DNA from 3 places in the Streptomyces sp. NPDC001717 genome. Region 1 is predicted to be linked to each of the others. Evidence: riboswitches for the same ligand, from Rfam matches in the RefSeq annotation. Region 1 holds a riboswitch; each other region holds the start of a gene.
The links. Region 1 has a riboswitch for thiamine pyrophosphate ahead of ACFYZL_RS22890 (thiamine ABC transporter substrate binding subunit). Riboswitches for the same ligand answer to the same signal wherever they lie in the genome.
Positions count from the first base shown of each region.

Region 2: linked by a shared signal. The riboswitch ahead of thiC (phosphomethylpyrimidine synthase ThiC) and the one ahead of ACFYZL_RS22890 (thiamine ABC transporter substrate binding subunit) in region 1 are both predicted to bind thiamine pyrophosphate.
Region 3: linked by a shared signal. The riboswitch ahead of thiO (glycine oxidase ThiO) and the one ahead of ACFYZL_RS22890 (thiamine ABC transporter substrate binding subunit) in region 1 are both predicted to bind thiamine pyrophosphate.

Region 1 covers NZ_JBIAUK010000014.1:112,144-119,534, forward strand. The annotation lists gene ACFYZL_RS22880 (phosphatidate cytidylyltransferase) at 1-832, shown strand, start outside; gene rlmN (23S rRNA (adenine(2503)-C(2))-methyltransferase RlmN) at 926-2,038, shown strand; TPP riboswitch at 2,097-2,206, shown strand; gene ACFYZL_RS22890 (thiamine ABC transporter substrate binding subunit) at 2,291-3,391, shown strand; gene ACFYZL_RS22895 (ABC transporter permease) at 3,505-5,115, shown strand; gene ACFYZL_RS22900 (ABC transporter ATP-binding protein) at 5,115-6,167, shown strand; gene ACFYZL_RS22905 (cytochrome P450) at 6,186-7,391, opposite strand, start outside.
Region 2 covers NZ_JBIAUK010000007.1:271,836-279,226, reverse strand. The annotation lists gene ACFYZL_RS15930 (hypothetical protein) at 1-541, opposite strand, end outside; gene ACFYZL_RS15925 (glycosyltransferase) at 817-1,929, shown strand; gene thiC (phosphomethylpyrimidine synthase ThiC) at 2,013-3,803, opposite strand; TPP riboswitch at 3,798-3,943, opposite strand; gene ACFYZL_RS15915 (YibE/F family protein) at 4,200-5,441, shown strand; gene ACFYZL_RS15910 (SsgA family sporulation/cell division regulator) at 5,636-6,085, opposite strand; gene ACFYZL_RS15905 (IclR family transcriptional regulator) at 6,183-6,929, opposite strand; gene ACFYZL_RS15900 (DUF5326 family protein) at 7,219-7,391, opposite strand, start outside.
Region 3 covers NZ_JBIAUK010000005.1:580-7,970, reverse strand. The annotation lists gene ACFYZL_RS11340 (hypothetical protein) at 1-788, opposite strand, end outside; gene metF (methylenetetrahydrofolate reductase [NAD(P)H]) at 831-1,745, opposite strand; gene thiE (thiamine phosphate synthase) at 1,825-2,466, opposite strand; gene ACFYZL_RS11325 (Rv2175c family DNA-binding protein) at 2,550-2,915, opposite strand; gene ACFYZL_RS11320 (NAD(P)/FAD-dependent oxidoreductase) at 3,076-4,308, opposite strand; TPP riboswitch at 4,390-4,501, shown strand; gene thiO (glycine oxidase ThiO) at 4,499-5,740, shown strand; gene thiS (sulfur carrier protein ThiS) at 5,737-5,937, shown strand; gene ACFYZL_RS11305 (thiazole synthase) at 5,943-6,737, shown strand.

The sequences.
Region 1 (7,391 bases):
GCCCCCGCCGCAGAAGAAGCGCGCGGGGCGGGACCTGCGCGCCGCCATAGGGGTCGGCGTCGGCCTCGGCGCGGTGATCTTCGCTTCGCTCTTCATCGTCAAGGCGGTCTTCGTCGGCGTCGTCGTCGTCGCGGTCGTCGTGGGCCTGTGGGAGCTCACCTCCCGGCTGCAGGAGAAGAAGGGCATCAAGGCCCCTCTCGTCCCGCTCGCCGTGGGCGGCGCGGCCATGGTCATCGCCGGGTACGTCCGCGGCGCCGAGGGAGCCTGGGTCGCGATGGCCCTGACCGCCCTCGCGGTGCTGGTGTGGCGGATGACCGAGCCGCCCGAGGACTACCTCAAGGACGTCACCGCGGGTGTCTTCGCGGCGTTCTACGTGCCGTTCCTCGCCACCTTCGTCGCGATGCTGCTCACCGCCGACGACGGTCCGCAGCGCGTGGTGACCTTCCTGGTGCTGACCGTGGTGAGCGACACCGGGGCCTACGCGGTGGGCTGGCGCTTCGGCAAGACGAAGCTCGCGCCGCGCATCAGCCCCGGAAAGACCCGCGAGGGGCTCTTCGGCGCCGTGGCCTTCGCCATGGCGGCGGGCGCCCTGTGCATGGAGTTCCTGATCGACGGCGGTGCCTGGTGGCAGGGCCTGCTCTTGGGCCTCGCGGTCGCGGTCAGCGCCACGCTGGGCGACCTCGGCGAGTCGATGATCAAGCGGGACCTCGGCATCAAGGACATGGGCACCCTGCTCCCGGGGCACGGCGGGATCATGGACCGCCTCGACTCCCTGCTGCCCACCGCCCCGGTGGTGTGGCTGCTGCTGGCGGCCTTCGTGGGTACGGGCTGACCTGGGAAAAGGCGTCGTAGGACGCCGGGCGGTTATTCTGGAAAGGCGCGCTGCTTCTGCGGCGCGCCTTTCGTCTTACAAGGAGTACCTGCCATGGCCCGCCCTGTTCCGGGAGAGCTCACCTTCGTCGCACCGCGCGGAGCGAAGAAGCCTCCCCGGCACCTCGCCGACCTCACGCCGGAGGAGCGCCGCGAGGCGGTCGCCGCGATCGGCGAGAAGCCCTTCCGGGCCAAGCAGCTCTCCCAGCACTACTTCGCCCGGTACGCGCACGACCCGGCCGAGTGGACCGACATCCCGGCCGCCTCCCGGGAGAAGCTCCGGCAGGAGCTGCTGCCCGAGCTGATGAACGTCGTCCGCCACATCTCCTGTGACGACGACACCACCCGCAAGACCCTGTGGAAGCTGCACGACGGCACGCTCGTCGAGTCCGTGCTGATGCGCTACCCCGACCGAGTCACCATGTGCATCTCCTCGCAGGCCGGCTGCGGCATGAACTGCCCGTTCTGCGCCACCGGCCAGGCGGGTCTGGACCGCAACCTGTCCACCGCCGAGATCGTGCACCAGATCGTCGACGGCATGCGCGCCCTGCGCGACGGCGAGGTCCCGGGCGGCCCGGCCCGACTGTCGAACATCGTCTTCATGGGCATGGGCGAGCCCCTCGCGAACTACAAGCGCGTCGTCGGTGCCATCCGCCGGCTCACCGACCCCGAGCCCGACGGTCTGGGCCTGTCCCAGCGCGGGATCACGGTCTCCACCGTCGGCCTGGTCCCGGCCATGCTGCGCTTCGCCGACGAGGGCTTCAAGTGCCGCCTCGCCGTCTCGCTGCACGCGCCCGACGACGAGCTGCGCGACACCCTGGTCCCCGTGAACACCCGCTGGAAGGTCCGCGAGGTCCTCGACGCCGCCTGGGAGTACGCCGAGAAGTCCGGCCGCCGCATCTCGATCGAGTACGCGCTGATCCGCGACATCAACGACCAGGCCTGGCGCGGTGACCTCCTGGGCCGACTGCTCAAGGGCAAGCGCGTCCACGTCAACCTGATCCCGCTGAACCCGACCCCCGGCTCCAAGTGGACCGCCTCGCGGCCCGAGGACGAGAGGGCCTTCGTCGACGCGATCGCCCGCCACGGCGTGCCGGTGACCGTACGGGACACCCGCGGCCAGGAGATCGACGGCGCGTGCGGCCAGCTGGCCGCCTCGGAGCGCTAGATTCCGGTCCTGATCGATCATCTTCGGCCACGGGGTACCCTGTGGCCGAACCAATTTCATATTCCGACAGGGGAGCGCCACAGCGCTGAGAGTGCGGTATCCGTCATCCGCAGACCCTCTGAACCTCGCCCCGGTCATTCGGGGTAGGAAGTTCGGTCACCACTCAAGCTGTTGCGCCCTGCCCGGCGTCCGCTCCCACAGAGCGCCGGTCAGGGCCGCGTCTTCTCCTGGTCATCCCAGGAGGAATCACCAGTGAGCACCACCAAGAAGATCGCGGGCGTCGCGCTCGCGGCCGCGCTGGGCGTCACCACGCTCAGCGCCTGCGGCGGCGGGGACGCCAAGGACAAGAGCGCGGGCGGGACCGAGAGCCCGAAGTCCAAGACCGTCACGCTCGTCACGCACGACTCCTTCAACGTGACCGAATCGGTCCTCAAGGAGTTCGAGCAGGAGAGCGGCTACACGGTCAAGGTGCTGAAGTCCGGGGACGCGGGCGCGGCGCTGAACCAGGAGATCCTCACCAAGGGCTCCCCGCGCGGCGACGTCTTCTTCGGCGTGGACAACACCCTGCTCTCGCGCGCCCTCGACAACGGCATCTTCACCCCGTACGAGGCCAAGGGCCTGGCCGACGTGAAGCCCGAGTACGTGCTCGACAAGCAGCACCGCGTCACCCCGATCGACACCGGCGACATCTGCGTCAACTACGACAAGGCCTACTTCGCCGACAAGAAGATCGCCCCGCCGCAGACCCTGGACGACCTGGTCAAGCCGGAGTACAAGAACCTGCTGGTCACCGAGAACGCCGCGACCTCGTCGCCCGGCCTCGGCTTCCTGCTCGCCTCCGTCGGCAAGTACGGCGAGGACGGCTGGAAGGACTACTGGAGCAAGCTGAAGGCCAACGGCGTCGAGGTCGTCGACGGCTGGGAGCAGGCCTACAACGAGCGCTTCTCCGGCTCCGCGGGCGGCAAGAAGGCCAAGGGCGACCGCCCGCTGGTCGTCTCCTACGCCTCCAGCCCGCCGGTCGAGGTGCTGTACGGCGAGCCGCAGCCGGCCGAGGCCCCGACGGGCGTCGCCACCGGGACCTGCTTCCGCCAGGTCGAGTTCGCGGGTCTGCTCAAGGGCGCGAAGAACACCGAGGGCGGCAAGGCGCTCGTGGACTTCCTGATCGGCAAGAAGTTCCAGGAGGACATGCCGCTCCAGATGTTCGTGAACCCCGTGACGAAGGACGCTTCCCTGCCGGAGCTGTTCACCAAGCACGGCGTGGTGGTCGAGAAGCCCGAGAACGTGGCCCCGGAGACCATCGCCAAGAACCGTGAGCAGTGGGTCTCGGCATGGACCGCGCTCGTCGTGAAGTAAGCGGTACCGAGGGAGCGGTTGCGGCGTCGGGGGGCGCCGCGCCGGTCCCGGCGGGGGTCGTGCGGCAACCCGTGCGCGAGTCCGGCCGGGCCACGGCCGTGCGGCTCGCGCTGATGATCGTGCCCCTGGCCTTCTTCGGGCTGTTCTTCGCCTACCCCGTCACCGCGATCCTCGGGCGCGGCCTGAAGACCGACACCGGCTGGCAGTTCGGCCGGATCGCCGAGGTGATCACCCGGCCCGACATCGCCGGCGTGCTCTGGTTCACCACGTGGCAGGCGTTGGCCTCCACCGCGCTCACGCTGCTGATCGCCCTCCCGGCGGCCTACGTCTTCGCGCGCTTCGAATTTCCCGGGAAGCAGCTGCTGCGGGCCCTGGTGACCATCCCCTTCGTGCTGCCCACCGTGGTCGTCGGCACCGCCTTCCTCGCCCTGGTCGGCCGGGGCGGGCTGCTGGACGAACTGGTGGGGGTCCGCCTCGACACCACCGTCTGGGCCATCCTCCTCGCGCACGTCTTCTTCAACTACGCCGTCGTCGTGCGCACCGTCGGCGGGCTCTGGGCCCAGCTGGACCCGCGGCAGGAAGAGGCCGCGAGGGTGCTCGGCGCCGGGCGCTTCGCCGCCTGGCGTCGGGTGACGCTGCCCGCGCTGGCCCCCGCGGTGGCCGCCGCCGCGCTGATGGTGTTCCTGTTCACCTTCAGCTCCTTCGGCGTCGTGCTGATCCTCGGCGGGCCCTCGTACTCCACGCTGGAGGTGGAGGTCTACCGGCAGACCGCGCAGCTCCTGGACCTGTCCACGGCCGCCGTGCTGACCATGGTGCAGTTCGCCGCGCTCGCCGCGATCCTCGGCATCCACGCCTGGACCGTGCGCAAGCGGGAGACCGCGCTGCGGCTCGTCGATCCGGCCCGGACCGCGCACCGGCCGCGCGGCTGGGCGCAGCGGTCCCTGCTCGGCGGGGTGCTGCTGACGGTGGCGCTGCTGATCGTGGCGCCGCTCGCGGTGCTGGTGGAACGCTCCTTCGACGCTCCCGGCGGATACGGGCTCGGCTTCTACCGGGCGCTCGGGAACGCCGGCGGCGGGACGTTCCTGGTGGCACCACTGGAGGCGATCTGGAACTCCCTCCAGTACGCGCTCGCCGCCACCGCCATCGCCCTGGTCATCGGGGGGCTGGCGGCCGCGGCGCTGACCCGGCGCGGGGGCCGCTTCGTCCGCGGCTTCGACGCGCTGCTGATGGTCCCCCTCGGGGTGTCCGCCGTGACGGTCGGCTTCGGATTCCTCATCACCCTGGACGAGCCGCCGCTGGACCTGCGGACCTCGTGGATCCTGGTGCCGCTCGCGCAGGCCCTCGTCGGCGTGCCGTTCGTCGTACGGACCATGCTGCCCGTGCTGCGCGCGGTCGACGGGCGGCTCCGGGAGGCGGCCGCGGTGCTCGGGGCGTCGCCCCTGCGGGCGTGGCGGGAGGTGGACCTGCCGCTGGTGCGCAGGGCGCTGCTGATCGCGGCCGGATTCGCCTTCGCGGTCTCGCTGGGGGAGTTCGGCGCGACCGTGTTCATCGCGCGGCCGGACCATCCGACGCTGCCCGTGGCCGTGGCGCGGCTGCTGGGGCGGGCCGGTGAGCTGAACTACGGGCAGGCGATGGCCCTGAGCACGATCCTGATGCTGGTGTGCGCGGTGTCCCTGCTGGTGCTGGAGCGGCTGCGCCCCGACAAGACCTCCGGAGAGTTCTGATGACACTGCTTCAGCTGGAAGGGGTGTCGGTCCGCTTCGGTGAGCGCGCGGTCGTGGACGCCGTCGACCTGAAGGTCGCCGAGCACGAGACCGTGTGCGTGCTGGGCCCGAGCGGAAGCGGGAAGTCCACCCTGCTGCGGGTCGTCGCCGGGCTCCAACCGGTGTCCGAGGGCCGGGTGCTGCTCGGCGGCGCGGACCAGGCAGGGGTGCCGGTGCACCGCCGTGGCGTGGGCCTGATGTTCCAGGACCACCAGCTCTTCCCGCACCGGGACGTCGGCGGGAACGTCGCGTTCGGCCTGCGGATGCGGGGTTCCTCGTACGGGCGGGGCTCGTACGCTCCCCGGGTCGCGGAGCTGCTGGAACTGGTCGGGCTCCCCGGAGCCCAGGGCCGGGCGGTGGCCTCGCTGTCGGGCGGCGAACAGCAGCGCGTCGCGCTGGCCCGGGCGCTGGCGCCCTCGCCGAGGCTGCTCATGCTGGACGAACCGCTGGGGCAGCTCGACCGGGGGCTGCGGGAGCGGCTCGTGGTGGAGCTGCGGGGGCTCTTCTCCCGGCTGGGGACGACCGTGCTGGCCGTCACCCACGACCAGGGCGAGGCGTTCGCCCTGGCCGACCGGGTGGTGGTGATGCGGGACGGGCGGATCGCGCAGGCCGGGACCCCGTTGGAGGTGTGGCAGCGGCCCGCGTCGGAGTTCGTGGCCCGCTTCCTCGGCTTCGAGAACGTGGTGCCGGCCACGGTGTCGGGCGGCGCGGCCGGTACCCCGTGGGGCAAGGTCCCGGTTCCGGCCGGCACCCCGGACGGGGAGCACCGGCTGCTGATCCGTCCGGCCGGGGTCGTGCTGTGCGCGGCCGGCCTGGGCTGCGAGGTCGTCTCCCGTACCTTCCGGGGCACGCACGTCGCGCTGCGGCTGAGGCCCGAAGCGGGGCCGGTGCTGGAGGCGGAGTGCGGACTCGCGGTGGCGCCCGCGGTGGGCGACCGGGTGGCGGTGACGTTCACGCCGACCGAGGTGGTCGTCCTGCCGGCCACCTCGGTCGGGGGCGGGCCCGGGGAGTAGGGCCCGCCGGGGTCCTCCTCAGGCCGCCCGGATGCCGTCCACGGCGATCGGCAGGTGGCGCGGGCCGCGCAGGACCGCGTTCTGCCGGTACGGCGGCGGGTCCTCCAGCAGCCTCGGGTTCTCCAGCCTGCGGGCCAGTTCGCTGAGCGCCAGCGCCGCCTCCAGCCGGGCCAGCGGCGCCCCGAAGCAGCTGTGGATGCCGCTGCCCAGGCCCAGGTGCTGGACGTCGGGGCGGTCCGGGTCGAAGCGGTCCGGGTCCTTGAACCGGCGGGGGTCGCGATTGCCGGAGGCCAGGATCAGCCAGAGCGAGGAGCCCTTGGGGATGGTCACGCCCTGCATCTCGATGTCGGCCAGCGGGGTGCGCTGCGGCAGCAGCTGCACCGGCGGCTCGTAGCGCAGCAGCTCCTCCACGATCGGGACGGCCAGCTGCGGCTCGGCGCGCAGCCGGTCCAGGACCTCCGGATGGCGCAGGAGGGTGAGCATGCCGTTCGTGATCAGGTTGACGGTGGTCTCGTGCCCGGCGATCAGCAGCAGCGCCGAGGTGCTGAGCACCTCCATCGTGCTCATGGCCCCGTCCGGCCCGTCCGCGGTCGACAGCTGGGACAGCATGTCGTCGCCGGGGTTCTTCTTCCGCTCCTCGATCAGCCCGGCCAGGTACATGCCGAGCTCCATGCGGGTGTCCTGCGTCTTCTTGATGCGCTCGTTGGGATCGGCGTCCGGATCCGGGTCCAGACTCGCCGCGAGCGTGTCCGCCCAGACGTGGAAGCGGGCCTCGTCCTCGGGCGGGATGCCCAGCAGCCGACAGATCACGGTGACCGGGAAGGGGTACGAGAACTCCTCCACCAGGTCGATGCGCGCCGCGTTGCCGTTCTCGGCGACGGAGTCGATCAGACCGGTGACGATGTCGCCCAGCTCGCCGCGCATGTCGTGGATCCGGTGCGGTGCGTGCGGCGGCCCGAAGGGGCGGTTCGTCATCCGGCGCAGCCGGTCGTGGTCGGGCGGGTCCAGCTTCAGGAAGGACGGGGGCAGGGACGCCATCCCGTCGTCCTCGCCGTCCCCCTCGCTCAGCAGGTCGGCGTCCGTGGCCGCCAGGTTGCGCGCGTCGGAGCTGATCCGAGGGTCGTGCAACAGGCTCTTGATCTCGTGGTACGTGCTGATGACGTACGGTCCGTCCCCGTCGTGGAAGACCGGGGTCTTGCGGAGCTCCTCGTACAGCGGATACGG
Region 2 (7,391 bases), on a different contig from region 1:
AACCCGTGCCGCCCGTACCGGCCGGACCGGTCGCACCCGTCGCACCGGCCTGGCCCGTCGCACCCGTCGCACCCGTGGCGCCGGCCGGACCCGTCGGACCCGTCGACCCCGTCCCACCGCTGCCGGCAGGACCGGTGGCGCCCGTGTCGCCCTTCGGGCCGGTCGGGCCGGTCGGGCCGGTCGGCCCCGTTCCGCCCGCGGGCGGGCACTTGTCGTGTCCGTCGTGCGGGTCGCGCCCGTCCTCCTCGTCCCAGGTCTCGTCGTCGCCGCCCAGGTACTCGTCCAACAGCTGGGCGTGCAGCGGCTTCTCGTGCGGGGGCCGGCCGTGCTCCGGCTTGTCGTGCGGCTTGCAGTCGTCGCCCCCGCCGGCCGCCGGGGCGACGGCGGTCACGCTCGTACCGGCCGGCGAGACCAGCGCGACGACGGGGCTGGCCATGCCCACGAGCACGAGGGAGAGCGATGCCAGGGCACCTCCCGCCATCCAGGCCCGACTGCGGGGAACGGGGCCAAGCGGCGACCTGGTCCGGTGCTCACGACTCATCTGCAGCGCTCCTTCGGAACGGAATGCGGGCCGGAACGGGTGACGTCCCGACCGCGAGTTCGATCTTCCTTGGGAACTTACGGGCGCGAATCAGGGCATCTTGAGCAGTTCGTCTCGGACGTCAACAGATCGGCGTATCAGACCCGCACGAACGGATGCAGGCCCGGTCGCCCCGTGGTAGAGCCATCGGGTCACGCCACCGGCGAGCCGCCACCCCCTCGGCGGCCGGAATCCCTAACGTCGCCCGCGACCCGGCCGACGAGAGGGTGTTTGCGGTGAAGCCGACCATCTGTCTGAACATGATCGTCAAGAACGAGGCGCCGACGATCCGGAAATGCCTGGAGTCGGTGCGCCCGCTGATCGACACCTGGGTGATCGTGGACACGGGCTCCACGGACGGCACCCAGGACGTCATCCGGGACTGCTTCCGCGACCTGCCCGGCGCTCTCCACGAACGCCCGTGGAAGGGTTTCGACGGAAGCCGTACCGAGGCCATCGAGCTCGCCCGCTCCAGCGCCGACTACCTGCTGTTCATCGACGGCGACGACGTGATGCAGATCGAGCCCGGTTTCCGCATGCCCGACCTGACGCTCGACGCGTACCAGGTCGCGCTGCACGACGGCCCGATCATCCACTGGCGACCCGCACTGGTCTCCAACCGGCAGCCCTGGCGGTACGTGGGCGTCCTCCACGAGTACATCGAATGCGGCACCGACTACACCCGCGAGGCCATCGAGGGCTTCAACATCCTCTCGGTGGGCGGCGGGGCCCGGCTCCGGGAAGGCGGCCAGCGGGCGAAGTACCTGCGCGACGCCGAAGTCCTCACCGAAGGCCTCGCCAAGGAACCCGACAACACCCGGTACGCCTTCTACCTCGCCCAGAGCTGGCGCGACGCGGGAGAACCGGAGAAGTCCCTGGCCGCCTACGACCACCGCGTGGCCATGGGCGGCTGGGTCGAGGAGACCTACTGCGCCCGGCTCTACGCCGCGCGCCTCGCGGCCGGCCTCAAGCGGCCGGCGGCCGAGGTGATCGACCGGTTCCTGCGCGCGTACGAGAGCCGCCCCTCCCGCGCCGAGGCCCTCGGCGAGCTCGCCCGCCTCTGCCGCCTCGAAAGCCGCTGGCCCCTCGCCTACACGTTCGCCCGGCAGGCGGTGCGGATCCCGGCCCCGGACGACATCCTGTTCGTCGAGTTCGCCTGGCACGAATGGCGCGCGCTCGACGAACTCGCGGTGGCCTCCTACTGGGTGGGCGAGTACCAGGAATCGCTGGAGTGCTGCCAACGCCTCCTGGAGGAGGGCAAACTCCCCCTGGAGGAGCACGACCGGATCCTCGCGAACCTCGAATTCGCCCGACGCAAGCTCGGCCTGGCCGCCCAGGTCCCCGCCTGACGGCCACCCCCTCCCGAACAGCGGAAAAGGCCCGCGACTCCCCCCTCGGTGTCGCGGGCCTTCCCGTGTCGCCGCAGCGGAGGTCAGTCCGCCAGCGGCAGGTACACGCGGTTGCCCGAGGCGGCGAACTCGGCGGACTTCTCCGCCATGCCCGCCTCGATCTCCTCGGCCTTCAGGTCACCGCCGTGCTCACGACGGATGTCCTGCGAGATCTTCATCGAGCAGAACTTCGGACCGCACATCGAGCAGAAGTGCGCGGTCTTGGCCGGCTCGGCGGGAAGGGTCTCGTCGTGGAACTCGCGGGCCGTGTCCGGGTCGAGGGCCAGGTTGAACTGGTCCTCCCAACGGAACTCGAACCGCGCGTCCGACAGGGCGTCGTCCCAGTCCTGGGCGCCCGGGTGGCCCTTGGCCAGGTCGGCGGCGTGGGCCGCGATCTTGTACGTGATGACACCGGTCTTCACGTCATCGCGGTTGGGCAGACCCAGGTGCTCCTTGGGCGTCACGTAGCAGAGCATCGCGGTGCCCCACCAGGCGATCATCGCGGCGCCGATGCCCGAGGTGATGTGGTCGTACGCGGGCGCGACGTCCGTGGTCAGCGGGCCGAGCGTGTAGAACGGCGCCTCCTCGCAGATCTCCTGCTGGAGGTCGATGTTCTCCTTGATCTTGTGCATCGGGACGTGCCCGGGGCCCTCGATCATGGTCTGGACGTTGTGCCGCTTGGCGATCGTGTTCAGCTCGCCGAGCGTCTTCAGCTCCGCGAACTGCGCCGCGTCGTTGGCGTCCGCGATCGAACCGGGACGCAGACCGTCACCGAGCGAGTAGGTGACGTCGTACGTCGCGAGGATCTCGCAGAGCTCCTCGAAGTTCGTGTAGAGGAAGTTCTCCTTGTGGTGCGCCAGGCACCAGGCCGCCATGATCGAGCCGCCGCGGGAGACGATGCCGGTCTTGCGACGGGCGGTCAGCGGGACGTACGGGAGCAGCACGCCGGCGTGGACCGTCATGTAGTCGACGCCCTGCTCGGCCTGCTCGATGACCGTGTCCTTGTAGATCTCCCAGGTCAGGTCCTCGGCACGGCCGTCGACCTTCTCGAGCGCCTGGTAGAGCGGCACGGTGCCGATCGGCACGGGGGAGTTGCGCAGGACCCACTCGCGGGTGGTGTGGATGTTGCGGCCCGTGGAGAGGTCCATGACCGTGTCCGCGCCCCAGCGGGTCGCCCAGGTCATCTTCTCCACCTCCTCCTCGATGGAGGAGGTGACGGCGGAGTTGCCGATGTTGGCGTTGACCTTCACCAGGAACCGCTTGCCGATGATCATCGGCTCGATCTCGGGGTGGTTCACGTTGGCCGGAAGGACCGCGCGACCTGCGGCGATCTCCTCGCGGACGACCTCGGGGGAGACGTTCTCGCGGATCGCGACGTACTCCATCTCCGGGGTGATCTCGCCCCGGCGGGCGTACGCGAGCTGCGTGACGGCGGCGCCGCCGCGACCCCGGCGGGGCTGGCGGGGGCGGCCCGGGAAGACCGCGTCGAGGTTCTTGAGCCCGCCGCGCGGCGAGGTGTGCTTGATGCCGTCGTCCTCGGGGCGCACGGGGCGGCCCGCGTACTCCTCGGTGTCGCCGCGGCCGATGATCCAGTTCTCGCGCAGCGGGGGCAGGCCCCGGCGGACGTCGGTCTCGATCTGGGGGTCGGTGTACGGACCGGACGTGTCGTAGAGCGTGACGTCCTTGCCGTTGGTGAGGTGGACCTGGCGGACCGGCACCCGGATGTCCGGGCGGGAGCCCGCCAGGTATCCCTTGTGCCAGCCGGGCTGGCGCTCGGTCTGGCCGTCGTCGTCCTGGCTGACGGCAGGCGTGCGTGCGTCGTCCTGAATGGTCATGAGACCTGATCTCCCTACGCCGGCATTACCCGGTAACAGGTTCGGCGGTCGACGCAGCCTCTTCCCGTACACATCTGTGATGTGCGTACGGTGATCAGCGCCCTCTCAGCCCGGTGCTCCGAGCTCCCGCGTTGTGCAAAGTAGCCCCCACGTTAGCGTCGTGTGTGGCGTGCTGAACAGTGGGCCCCCCTCATCTCTTGCGATGATCTGCCGGTGACGTCTTCGCTGCATCCCCCCACGAAGCCCACCGAGCCCCATGACCACACCGGCCACGAGCACCCAGGTCCAGGGCACGACTCCGGTCATGCGCCCGGCCGGGGGCACGGCCATGGCCACGGCCATGGCGGGCACGGGCACGGGCACGGCCACGGTCCGGCGGCGCCCGGCTCGAAGCACTTGCGCAAGGTCATCGCGGCCGTACTGATCCCCTTCGCCGCCGCCGTGTTCGTCGGCATGGCGGTGCTCTGGCCCGGCGGAGCACCCGCGCACGAGCGCACGGGGGTCGGTTTCGACCGGCAGACCCAGCAGGCCACGGTCGTCTCGCTGGAGCGTGTCGACTGCAAATCCGTGAACGCCTCGCAGGTGCCCCCGACGGGTGACGCGTCCACCCCCGAGGGGCGCGAGGCGCAGGCTGCGCAGACGGGGGAGTGCAAGAAGGCGACCGTCGAGGTCGGTACGGGCCCGGAGAAGGGGCGGACCTTCGTGGAGGTCGTCCAGCCGGGTGCGCCGCGGCAGTTGGAGAAGGGCCAGGAGGTGGTCGTGGCCTACGCGCCGGACGCCCCGCACGACCTCCAGTACTCGGTGATCGACGTGAACCGCAAGCTCCCGATGGCGCTGCTGGCGGGCATCTTCGCCCTCGCCGTCGTGGTCGTCGGGCGGATGCGCGGGGTGTTCGCCCTGATCGCGCTGGTCGTCAGCTTCGGCGTGCTGACCCTCTTCATCCTCCCGGCCATCCTCCAGGGATCGAACCCGCTGCTCGTCGCCGTCATCGGGGCGAGCGCCATCATGCTGATCGCCCTGTACATGTGCCACGGCCTGACGGCCCGCACCTCGGTCGCCGTCCTCGGCACGCTGGTCTCGCTGCTGCTGATCGGGCTGCTGGGTTCGGTGTTCATCGACTGGGCGTTCCTCAGCGGCAACACCGATGACAACACCGGTCTGATCCACGGGCTCTACCCGCGGATCGACATGAGCGGTTTGCTGCTGGCGGGCGTGATCATCGGATCCCTGGGCGTGCTGGACGATGTGACGGTCACCCAGACCTCGGCCGTCTGGGAACTCCATCAGGCCGACCCGACAATGGGCCCGCGCAAGCTCTACCGGGCGGCGATCCGGATCGGCCGCGACCACATCGCGTCGGTGGTCAACACGCTCGTGCTGGCCTACGCGGGCGCGGCCCTGCCGCTGCTGCTGCTGTTCTCGATCGCGAACAGCAGCATGGGTTCGGTGGCCAACAGCGAGCTGGTCGCGGAGGAGATCGTGCGGACCCTCGTGGGATCGATCGGGCTCGTGGCCTCGGTCCCGGTGACCACGGCACTGGCCGCGCTGGTCGTATCGGCCGACCGACCGGGATCCCCGGTCGCCTCGCCGGCCTCGGGACCGGTCCGCGGCGGCCGGGGCCGGCGGCGCAAGCGCTGAAAGGCGGTTCTCGCGGAACGGCTGCTCTCGGGAAACGACTGTTCTCACGAAACGGCTGTGCTCACGAAACGGAAGCGGGGAGCGTCGGCGGACGCCGGCATTCCTGTGTTTCAGGTGTGGCCGGTGTTTCACATGTTGCAGGTGTAGCCCGTATTGCCCCTGGCGCCTTTGCCCGTACTGCCGTGCAAGAGGCGTCAGCCCGCGTTCTGTTCGTTCTGCTGCGACTCGGCGAGGATCTTGCAGAGCGCCTCGTCGAGGTTCTCCTCGAAATCGCCGAGGTTCCGCTCCTGACCGAGAGGAACGAGCCGGTCGGTCCGGTCGAGGAACGCGACGAGCGGGGCCGCGCCGGCGCGGAAGAGCGCCCGGTCACCGCCCACCTGCAGCCGGATGTGGACATCGGACAGGTCCTCGGGATCGGTGGGGGCGATGTGCACATCACCGTCACCGCACGGCTTGTTGATGCCGTCGAGGAGGAGTTCCCGGCCGAACGCCCAGGTCACGGGCGCGTCTCCGGGAAGGTGGAAGGTCAGGCGGACTGCGTAGGGGTCACGTGCGTCGTACCGGAGTTCCACCGGGATCCGGAACGAGAGCTCCTCGGAAACGAGGAAGCTCATCATGACCTCTGCCTGTACCGACTCGCGCATTGCCTACCCCGCTGTGTTGGAAGTGGCCAGGAATGATCCCCCAGGGCCCTCTTGACAAGGGTGGTGGAAGCGCTAGCAGATCACAAGGAGTGAGTTTTCAGATACTGATAGAGAACGAGAGGGTGCTCAACAGCGCGCCTACTTCACTCCGTAGCCGATCGACCACACAGGGCAATCGGTCTTGCTGGTGCAGAGGAAGGGAAATCGCCATGGTTGCGGCGGTATCGCCCGCCGTGATGGGGATCGCGGCGCAGACTGTGCCGAGGGCATATTCCTGGCGTTCGGTTACTGGCTGCATTCGCCCGAGGGCGCCGATCCTGTTCTCCAGGGAACGCAGATCCCTCACGGTGTGAGCGGTGATGGCCTCGACCGGATGACGGTCGTAGTGGTCCTGGCGGGCCTCTTCGTCGAGCTGACCGAGCAGGCACTGCCCGATGGCGTGCGCGTGGCCGGTCGCCCGGAAGTCGGCCCACTCCTCGCAGGCCGGGTTGGCCGGGGTGTCCGAGACGCCCACGACCTCGATCTCGCCCTCGCGGTAGATCGCGAAATAGACGGGAGCCCCGACCGCGTCGCGGAAGTGCGCGAGGGAGTCGAGGATCATGCTGCGACGTTTCTGCTGAAGTCCGCCACCAGCGAGCCGCCCGGCGGCGTCGCCCAGCACGAACACTCCGTTCTCTCTGCGCAGATAGCCCTCGTGCGTCAGGGTGCGCAGCAGGTGGTACGCGGTGGGAAGGGGGAGCCCGGCTTCGCGGGCCAGCTGTTTCGCCGGGGCCCCCTCGCCGTGGGACCCCACTGCTTCGAGCAGCCTCAACGCCCTCTGCACCGAACCGATCAGCGTCGGCACACCGGCATTGTGAACCGAAGACAAAGCTCACCCCCAGGCGTGGCGGCGGGCCTTCGGGGAGGCCCGCCCTGCGGGGGCCGCCCCCGCACATGCCATCGCTCCTGGGGTCGTACTCAGCGGCTGTGTGACAGAACCGCAGGTCAGAGCGGAATCGCCGGCTTTTCACGCCCAGGGAGCGGCATAGAATGCCACTCTATCCGCCGATTCCTGGCCTGTGAGCGGTTTACGGCCTCGTGTTCCCTCACCTGGCGCAATGACGGAATCATCCCGTCCGTACGGTCCGCGACGTCTACCACTCGCCGGCCGAGGACTTCGAACCGCCGCGGCCGATCTTCTTCACGACGAAGACCAGACCGCCGACGAGGGCCACGAAGAGCAGCACCTTGAAGACGAAGCCGACCAGGAAGCTGAGGAAGCTGGTGATCACGCCGCCGAAGACGAACAGCACCAGCAGCGGAACAG
Region 3 (7,391 bases), on a different contig from region 1:
TCGGTGGTCCGCTGCTGCGGGACCCAGACCCCGCCGGGCGGGGTGTCCATGGAGTACTGCTGCTGCGTCTGGTCGCCGTAGGGGGCGTAGCCGGCGGCGTACGGGTCGACGCCGGGCGGGACCGACCCGCCGGTGCCGATGTACGGGTCCGAGTAGGCGGCGTACACCTGCTGCTCGCCACCCGTGTAGCCGTTGGAGTAGTCGTAGCCCTGGCCGCCCTGGGACTGCGAGGGGTCGTAGTACGCGGCGTACTGGTGGGCGTCCTGCTCGGCCGTGGTGAACGGCGAGGCGAAGGCCGCCGTCTGCGCGGCGTCCTGGTCGGGCCGGCCGGGTGCGAAGCTCTGGATCCCGTAGGACCCCGTGTCCTCGGGCACCGGCTCCGGGCTGTAGACCTCCGGGGACTCGGGACGGTCCCGGCCGTCGCCGCGGTCGTCGCCCTGGCCCTCATACTCCAGCCCGGTGACCTGGAGGGAGGGTTCCTTCTTCGCCGCCGCGCCGGAGCGGCGCCGCCCGGTCTTCCGTACGGGTTCCCCGCCGCGGCGCAGCGCCCAGCCGGCCACGAAGCCCTTGCGGAACGAGAGCGTGACGAGGGTCTGCCCCGCGGCGAACATGGCCGCGCCGACGCCGATGACCAGCACCGACGGCAGCACCACCCCGGCGACCACGCCGAGGAACCCGGCGAAGGCGAGCAGGCGCCAGCGGAGCCGGGCCTTGTACTGCATCAGGACCTCGGCGAGCAGCCACAACGCGACGATGCCGAACGCGATGTAGAGGACCGTCATACCCATGCGTGGCCCCTCTCGGTACGGCCGCCCATGGCGTACGGCCGATCAGGCCCGCTGGTGCAGGCCCAGGTTCTCGTAGATTTCGAGAGTCGCCGTGGAATTGTTCAGCGTGATGAAGTGCAGTCCCGGTACACCCTCGGACAGCAGCCGCGCGCAGAACTCCGTGGCGAACTCGATGCCAATGGAGCGTACAGCGGCCGCGTCGTCCTTGACCGCGAGCATGCGCTCTTTCACGTCCGCAGGGAAGACCGCGTTGGTGAGCTGGGGCAGTCGGTCGAACTGCTTGATGCCCACAACAGGCATGATCTCGGGGATGATCGGGGTCTCGCAGCCCGCCTTTTCGACGCTGTCGCGCAGCCGCAGATAATTCTCCGGGTCGAAGAACATCTGCGTGATGGCGTAGTCGGCGCCGGCGCGGCACTTGTCCACGAAGTGCCGGATGTCCGTGTCCCAGTCGGACGAACGCGGGTGCATCTCGGGGAAGGCCGCGACGCCCACGCAGAAGTCCCCGGACTCCTTGACGAGTCGGACGAGGTCGGCGGCGTAGTGCACGCCCTCGGGGTGCGCCACCCACTCGCCCATCGGGTCGCCCGGCGGGTCCCCGCGCAGGACGAGCATGTTGCGGATGCCGGCGTCGGCGAACTGGCCGATGACGTGGCGCAGCTCGGCGACCGAGTGGTCGACCGCCGTGAGGTGCGCGACGGGGGTCAGGGTGGTGTCCGAGGCGATCTGCTCGGTGGCCCGCACGGTGCCGCCGCGGGTGGAGCCGCCGGCCCCGTAGGTGACGGAGACGAAGCTGGGGGCGACCGCCTCGACCCGGCGCAGCGCGTTCCAGAGGTTGCGTTCGCCCTTCTCGGTCTTCGGCGCCCAGAACTCGAAGGAGTAGGAGTGCCCGGACGCGAGGAGATCCCGGACCGTGTGTGCACGGTCCGACCAGGTGGAAGCGGTACCAAAGGCCATACGGGCAGGTTAGACGTGGCATGGCGCAGCCCGAAGCGGTGTCCGTCTTTTGGACACCTTTTTGGACACCTCGTCGGGGCTATTGGCCGATGCGGGCCCTTACGCGCTTGGCCAGCTCGGCGGCGGCCGCGCCCGGGTCGGAGGCTTCGGTGATCGCGCGGACGACCACGACGCGGGTGGCTCCGGCGTCCAGCACCTCGTCCAGGTTCGAGGCGTCGATGCCGCCGATGGCGAACCAGGGCCGGTCCTGCTCCAGCGAGGCCGCGTACCGGACGAGCCCGAGGCCGGGGGCGTAGCGGCCGGGCTTGGTGGGGGTGGGCCAGCAGGGGCCGGTGCAGAAGTAGTCCACGCCGGGCTCCGCGACGGCCGCGTCGACCTCGGACTCCGCGTGGCAGGAACGGCCGATCAGCACGCCCTCGCCGAGAATGGCGCGGGCGGCGGGGACGGGGATGTCCCCCTGGCCGAGGTGCAGGACGTCGGAGCCGATGGCGTGGGCGACGTCGGCGCGGTCGTTCACGGCGAGGAGCTTGCCGTGCCGGCGGGCGGCCTCGGCGAACACCCGCAGGTGCTCGAGCTCTTCCCCGGCCTCCATGCCCTTGTCCCGGAGCTGGACGATGTCCACGCCTCCGGCGAGCACGGCGTCCAGGAACTCGGGGAGGTCACCCTGCTTCTTCCGGGCGTCCGTGCACAGGTAGAGCCGGGCGTCGGACAGCTGCTGCATGGGTGTACCCCCCGTGGTGGAGCGCGGTGCACGGGCACGGAGGCCCGCGCACCGCGGTGTTTCAGTGGTTCGGACGAATCGACTCAGAGGGCGAGCGCCTGCGCCCGGCGCTTGACCTCCGTGCCACGATTCTCGCTCAGCGCCTGCGCGGGGGTGCCGGGCAGGGTCGGATCCGGAGTGAACATCCACTCCAGGATCTCCTCGTCGGAGAAGCCGTCGTCGCGGAGCACCGTCAGCAGGCCGACCAGGCCCTTGACGACCTTGTCGCCGTCGATGAACGGCGCGGGCACCTGGAGGGAGCGGTTCTCGCCGCGGCGCACGGCGACCAGCTGACCTTCCTTGACCATCTGGCGGACCCGGGTCACCTCGATGTCGAGCATCTCCGCGATGTCGGGGAGGTACAGCCAGGAGGGGACTAGGGCATCGATCTTTGCGTCAATCTCGGTCACACCCCAAGCCTGCCATCTCGACTCCGCCGCCGGTACCTGACCCACCCCGTCCGGGTAGCGCCCCGGCCCCGCCGCCTTCCAGCCCCGCCGGCGTTCGAGGCGCGGGGCCCGGGGCGGAGCCCCGGCCCCGCCGACCCGACCGACCCGGCCGGTCACGCGGCTACACGGCGGCGACGGCCGACTTCAGCGGAACCCCCGGGTCGGAGACCTTCGCGGGGTCGACCGTCGCCCCCGTCTCGATCAGCCGCCGCCCCTGCGCAAGATCCCGCGGCCTCCCCACGGCGAGCACCGCGACCAGCACCCCGCCCCTCAGCCAGCACACCGACCACGCCTCCCCGGCCGGGTCCCCCCGCCACAGCAGCTCGTCCGCCCCTCCGTGGTGCCCGGCGTACTGCACGAAGCGCCCGAACTGCTCCGACCAGAAGTACGGGACCGGGTCGTACACCTCACCCGGTTCCCCACCCCCCGCCAGGATGTTCGCCGCGACCGCCCGCGGCCCCTGCAGCGCGTTGTCCCAGTGGTGCACCAGCAGCCGCGCCCCGTACCGCCCCGAGGGGAACGACGCGCAGTCGCCGACCGCGTAGACCCCCGGCAGGGAGGTACGCAGGTGCTCGTCCGCGGTGACCGACCCGTCCGGCCCGAGCTCCACCCCGGTCCCGGCCAGCCACCCGGTGGCGGGGCGGGCGCCGATGCCGACCACCACCGCCCCGGCCGGCAGCTCGCGGCCGTCCTCCAGCAGCACCCGCCCCGCCTCGACCCCGGCGACCCTCGCGCCGGTGACCAGCTCGGCGCCCGCCTCCGCGTACCAGCGCCCCATCGGTGCGGCGACCTCCTCGGGCAGCGCCCCCGCCAGCACCCGCTCGGCGGCCTCGACCACCGTCACCGCGCAGCCCGCCTCCCGGGCCGCGGTGGCGAACTCGGCGCCGATCCAGCCCGCCCCGACGACCACGACCGACGGGGCCTCGGCCAGGACCGGCCGCAGCCGGGCCGCGTCGTCGAGGGTGCGCAGCAGGTGGACGCCGGGAACGCCCTCGGTCCCCGGCAGGGTCAGCGGCTCGGCTCCGGTGGCCAGCACGAGGACCTCGTACGGGACCGGGCCGGCCTCGGTGTCCAGTTCCCGCTCGCCGGCCCGCAGCCCCGTGACCTCGGTGCCGAGCCTGAGCTCGATGCCGAGTCCCTCGAAGTCCACGTCGAAGGCGGAGTCCTCGGCCTTGCCGAGCAGGACCGCCTTGGAGAGCGGGGGCCGGTCGTAGGGCTGGTGCGGTTCGGCCCCCAGCAGGGTCACGGGGCCGGCGTAGCCCTGCTCCCGCAGGGCCACCGCGGTCTGCACACCGGCCATTCCGGCGCCGACGATCACGACGCCGCTCTGATTCTTCTCCGTCTGCTCACTCACCCGGCCACCCTAATCATCTGACGTCCCGTCAGGAATAGGTGCCGCCTTACCCGCCGTCGACGGCCGGGATAGTCTGGCCACCGTACCTATCGCGGGAGTCCGGCGCACCGGGCTGAGAGGGAGGCTGGACGGCCTCCGACCGTACGAACCTGATCCGGGTCATGCCGGCGAAGGGAGGGGCTGGACGCCCATGTTTTCATCTCGGAATCGAACAGGACTCGAAACGGGATCCGAAACGGGACCCGGAACAGGGTCCAGAACCGGATCCGGAACCGGAACGGTATCCGACGTCCTCGTCATCGGCGGCGGGATCATCGGCCTGGTCACCGCCTGGCGGGCCGCCCAGCGCGGCCTGCGCACCGTCCTCGCCGACCCCGCCCCCGGCGGCGGCGCCGCCCAGGTCGCGGCCGGCATGCTCGCCCCCGTCACCGAACTGCACTACGGCGAGGAGTCCCTGCTGGGCCTCGGCCTCGCCTCCGCCGAGCGCTATCCGCAGTTCGCCGCCGAACTCGCCGAGGCCAGCGGCGGCATGGACATCGGCTACCGCGCCTGCGGCACCCTCGCCGTCGCCCTCGACTCCGACGACCGCCTCCACCTGCGGGAACTCCATGCCCTGCAGCGTCGCTGCGGCCTGGAGTCGGAATGGCTCACCGGCCGCGAGTGCCGCCGCCTGGAGCCCATGCTCGCCCCCGGCGTCCGCGGCGGCCTGCGCGTGGACGGCGACCACCAGGTCGACCCGCGCCGGCTCGCGGCCGCCCTGCTGGCCGCCTGCGAGCGGTCCGGGGTGATCGTCCACCGGGCGAACGCGGAACGGCTCGTGGTCACCGCCGACCGCGCGGCCGGCGCCGTACTGGACGACGGTACGGAGCTGCGCGCGAACCAGGTGGTCCTGGCCGCCGGCTCCCTCAGCTGCAAGCTGCCCGGCGTGCCGCCGGAGGCGGCCGTACCCGTCCGACCGGTCAAGGGCCAGGTACTGCGCCTGTCCGTCCCTCCCACCTACGCGCCGTTCCTCTCCCGGACCGTACGGGCCGTCGTACGCGGCAGCCACGTCTACCTGGTGCCGCGCGAGAACGGGGAACTCGTCCTCGGCGCCACCAGCGAGGAACTCGGCTGGGACACCACCGTCACCGCCGGCGGGGTCTACGAACTCCTCCGCGACGCCCACGAGCTGGTACCCGGCATCACCGAACTCCCCCTCGTCGAGACCAAGGCCGGCCTGCGCCCCGGCTCCCCCGACAACGCCCCGCTGCTCGGCCCCACCGAGCTGCCGGGCCTGCACCTGGCCACCGGCCACTACCGCAACGGGGTCCTCCTCACCCCCCTCACCGGCGACGTACTCGCGGAGCTGCTGACCACCGGCGAACTCCCGCCGATCGCCCGCCCCTTCTCCCCCCGCCGGTTCTCCGCCGCACGTCAGGAGTCCTACGCATGACCATCTCCGTCAACGGCGAGCCGCGCGAGATCGCGGCCGGCACCACCCTCGACTCGGTGGTCGCCACCCTCACCACCGCCCCCTCCGGCGTCGCGGCCGCCCTCAACGAGACCGTCGTCCCACGCGGCCAGTGGCCGGCCACGGCGCTGGGCGAAGGCGACCGGGTCGAGATCCTCACCGCGGTCCAGGGAGGCTGAGCGACATGGCGGACGACCTCTTCACCCTCGGCGGCCGGACCTTCTCCTCCCGCCTGATCATGGGCACGGGCGGGGCCCCGAGCCTGGACATCCTGGAGCGCGCACTGGTCGCCTCCGGCACGGAACTCACGACCGTCGCGATGCGCCGCCTGGACCCGACCGTCCAGGGATCCGTCCTCTCCGTCCTCACCAAGCTCGGCATCGCGGTCCTGCCCAACACGGCGGGCTGCTTCACGGCGGGCGAGGCCGTCCTGACGGCGCGCCTCGCCCGCGAGGCGCTGGGCACGGACTGGATCAAACTGGAGGTCGTCGCGGACGAGCGGACCCTCCTCCCGGACGGGGTCGAACTCCTCGACGCGGCCGAGATCCTGGTCGACGAGGGCTTCACCGTCCTCCCGTACACCAACGACGACCCGGTGCTCGCCCGCAAGCTGGAGGACGTGGGCTGCGCGGCGATCATGCCGCTCGGCTCCCCGATCGGCTCGGGCATGGGCATCCGCAACCCGCACAACTTCGAGCTGATCACCGAACGGGCGGGTGTCCCGGTCATCCTCGACGCCGGGGCCGGCACGGCCTCGGACGTGGCCCTCGCCATGGAACTCGGCTGCGACGCGGTGATGCTCGCCTCGGCGGTCACCCGCGCCCAGTCCCCCGCCCTGATGGCGGCGGCCATGCGCGACGCGGTCTCGGCCGGCCGCCTCGCGCACCGCGCGGGCCGCATCCCCCAACGCCGCTTCGCGGAAGCCTCGTCCCCCACGGAGGGACGCGCCGCCTTGGACCCGGAGCGGCCGGCGTTCTGAGGGGCGGGGCGGGGGCGGGGCGGGGGCGGGGTTTGTCGGTGCCCCGGTCGGTCGGCGCCGTAAAGGGTTGGGGCTTTCCCGTCGGTCCCACTGTCCTTCCGCGTCGGGCCGCCCCGTCAAGGGCGCTCCTCCTTCGTCGTCGCGTCGCTGCGCGATCGCCTGCGGCGACCCTTGACAGACCGACCCGCCACGGAAAGACAAGGACCAACGGGAAACCCCCAAAAGAACGGGCCGGGAGGAACAGCAACGACCAGCCGGGACAGGAATGTCCGACCCGGCTCCGCGCCGGCAGGCTCCCCACATGTCGACCAAAAGAGCCCCAGCCGCAGGAAGGGCGCGTCACATCGCTACGCGCTCCTCACGGCTCAGCGTCCGCAGCCCGTCTGTGGCTGATCTCGCCGCAGATCGCTACGCGCTTCTCACCGCCGGCGTCTGCGACCGACCAGGGGATGACTCATTTCCGTATGAGGCGGTCCGGACTGGATGGATCCACCACCCGGCCCGGACCGTCAGGTCAATTTCTGTTTTCCATAACCGCCTCACCAGTCCCAGTCATGGTGATGTTTGTGGTGGTTGTGGTGGTGGTTGTTGTTGTTGTAGCAAACGCCCCACCCCCAAGCCCAGCCCCAGTCCCAGTCCCAGCCGTGGCGGTCG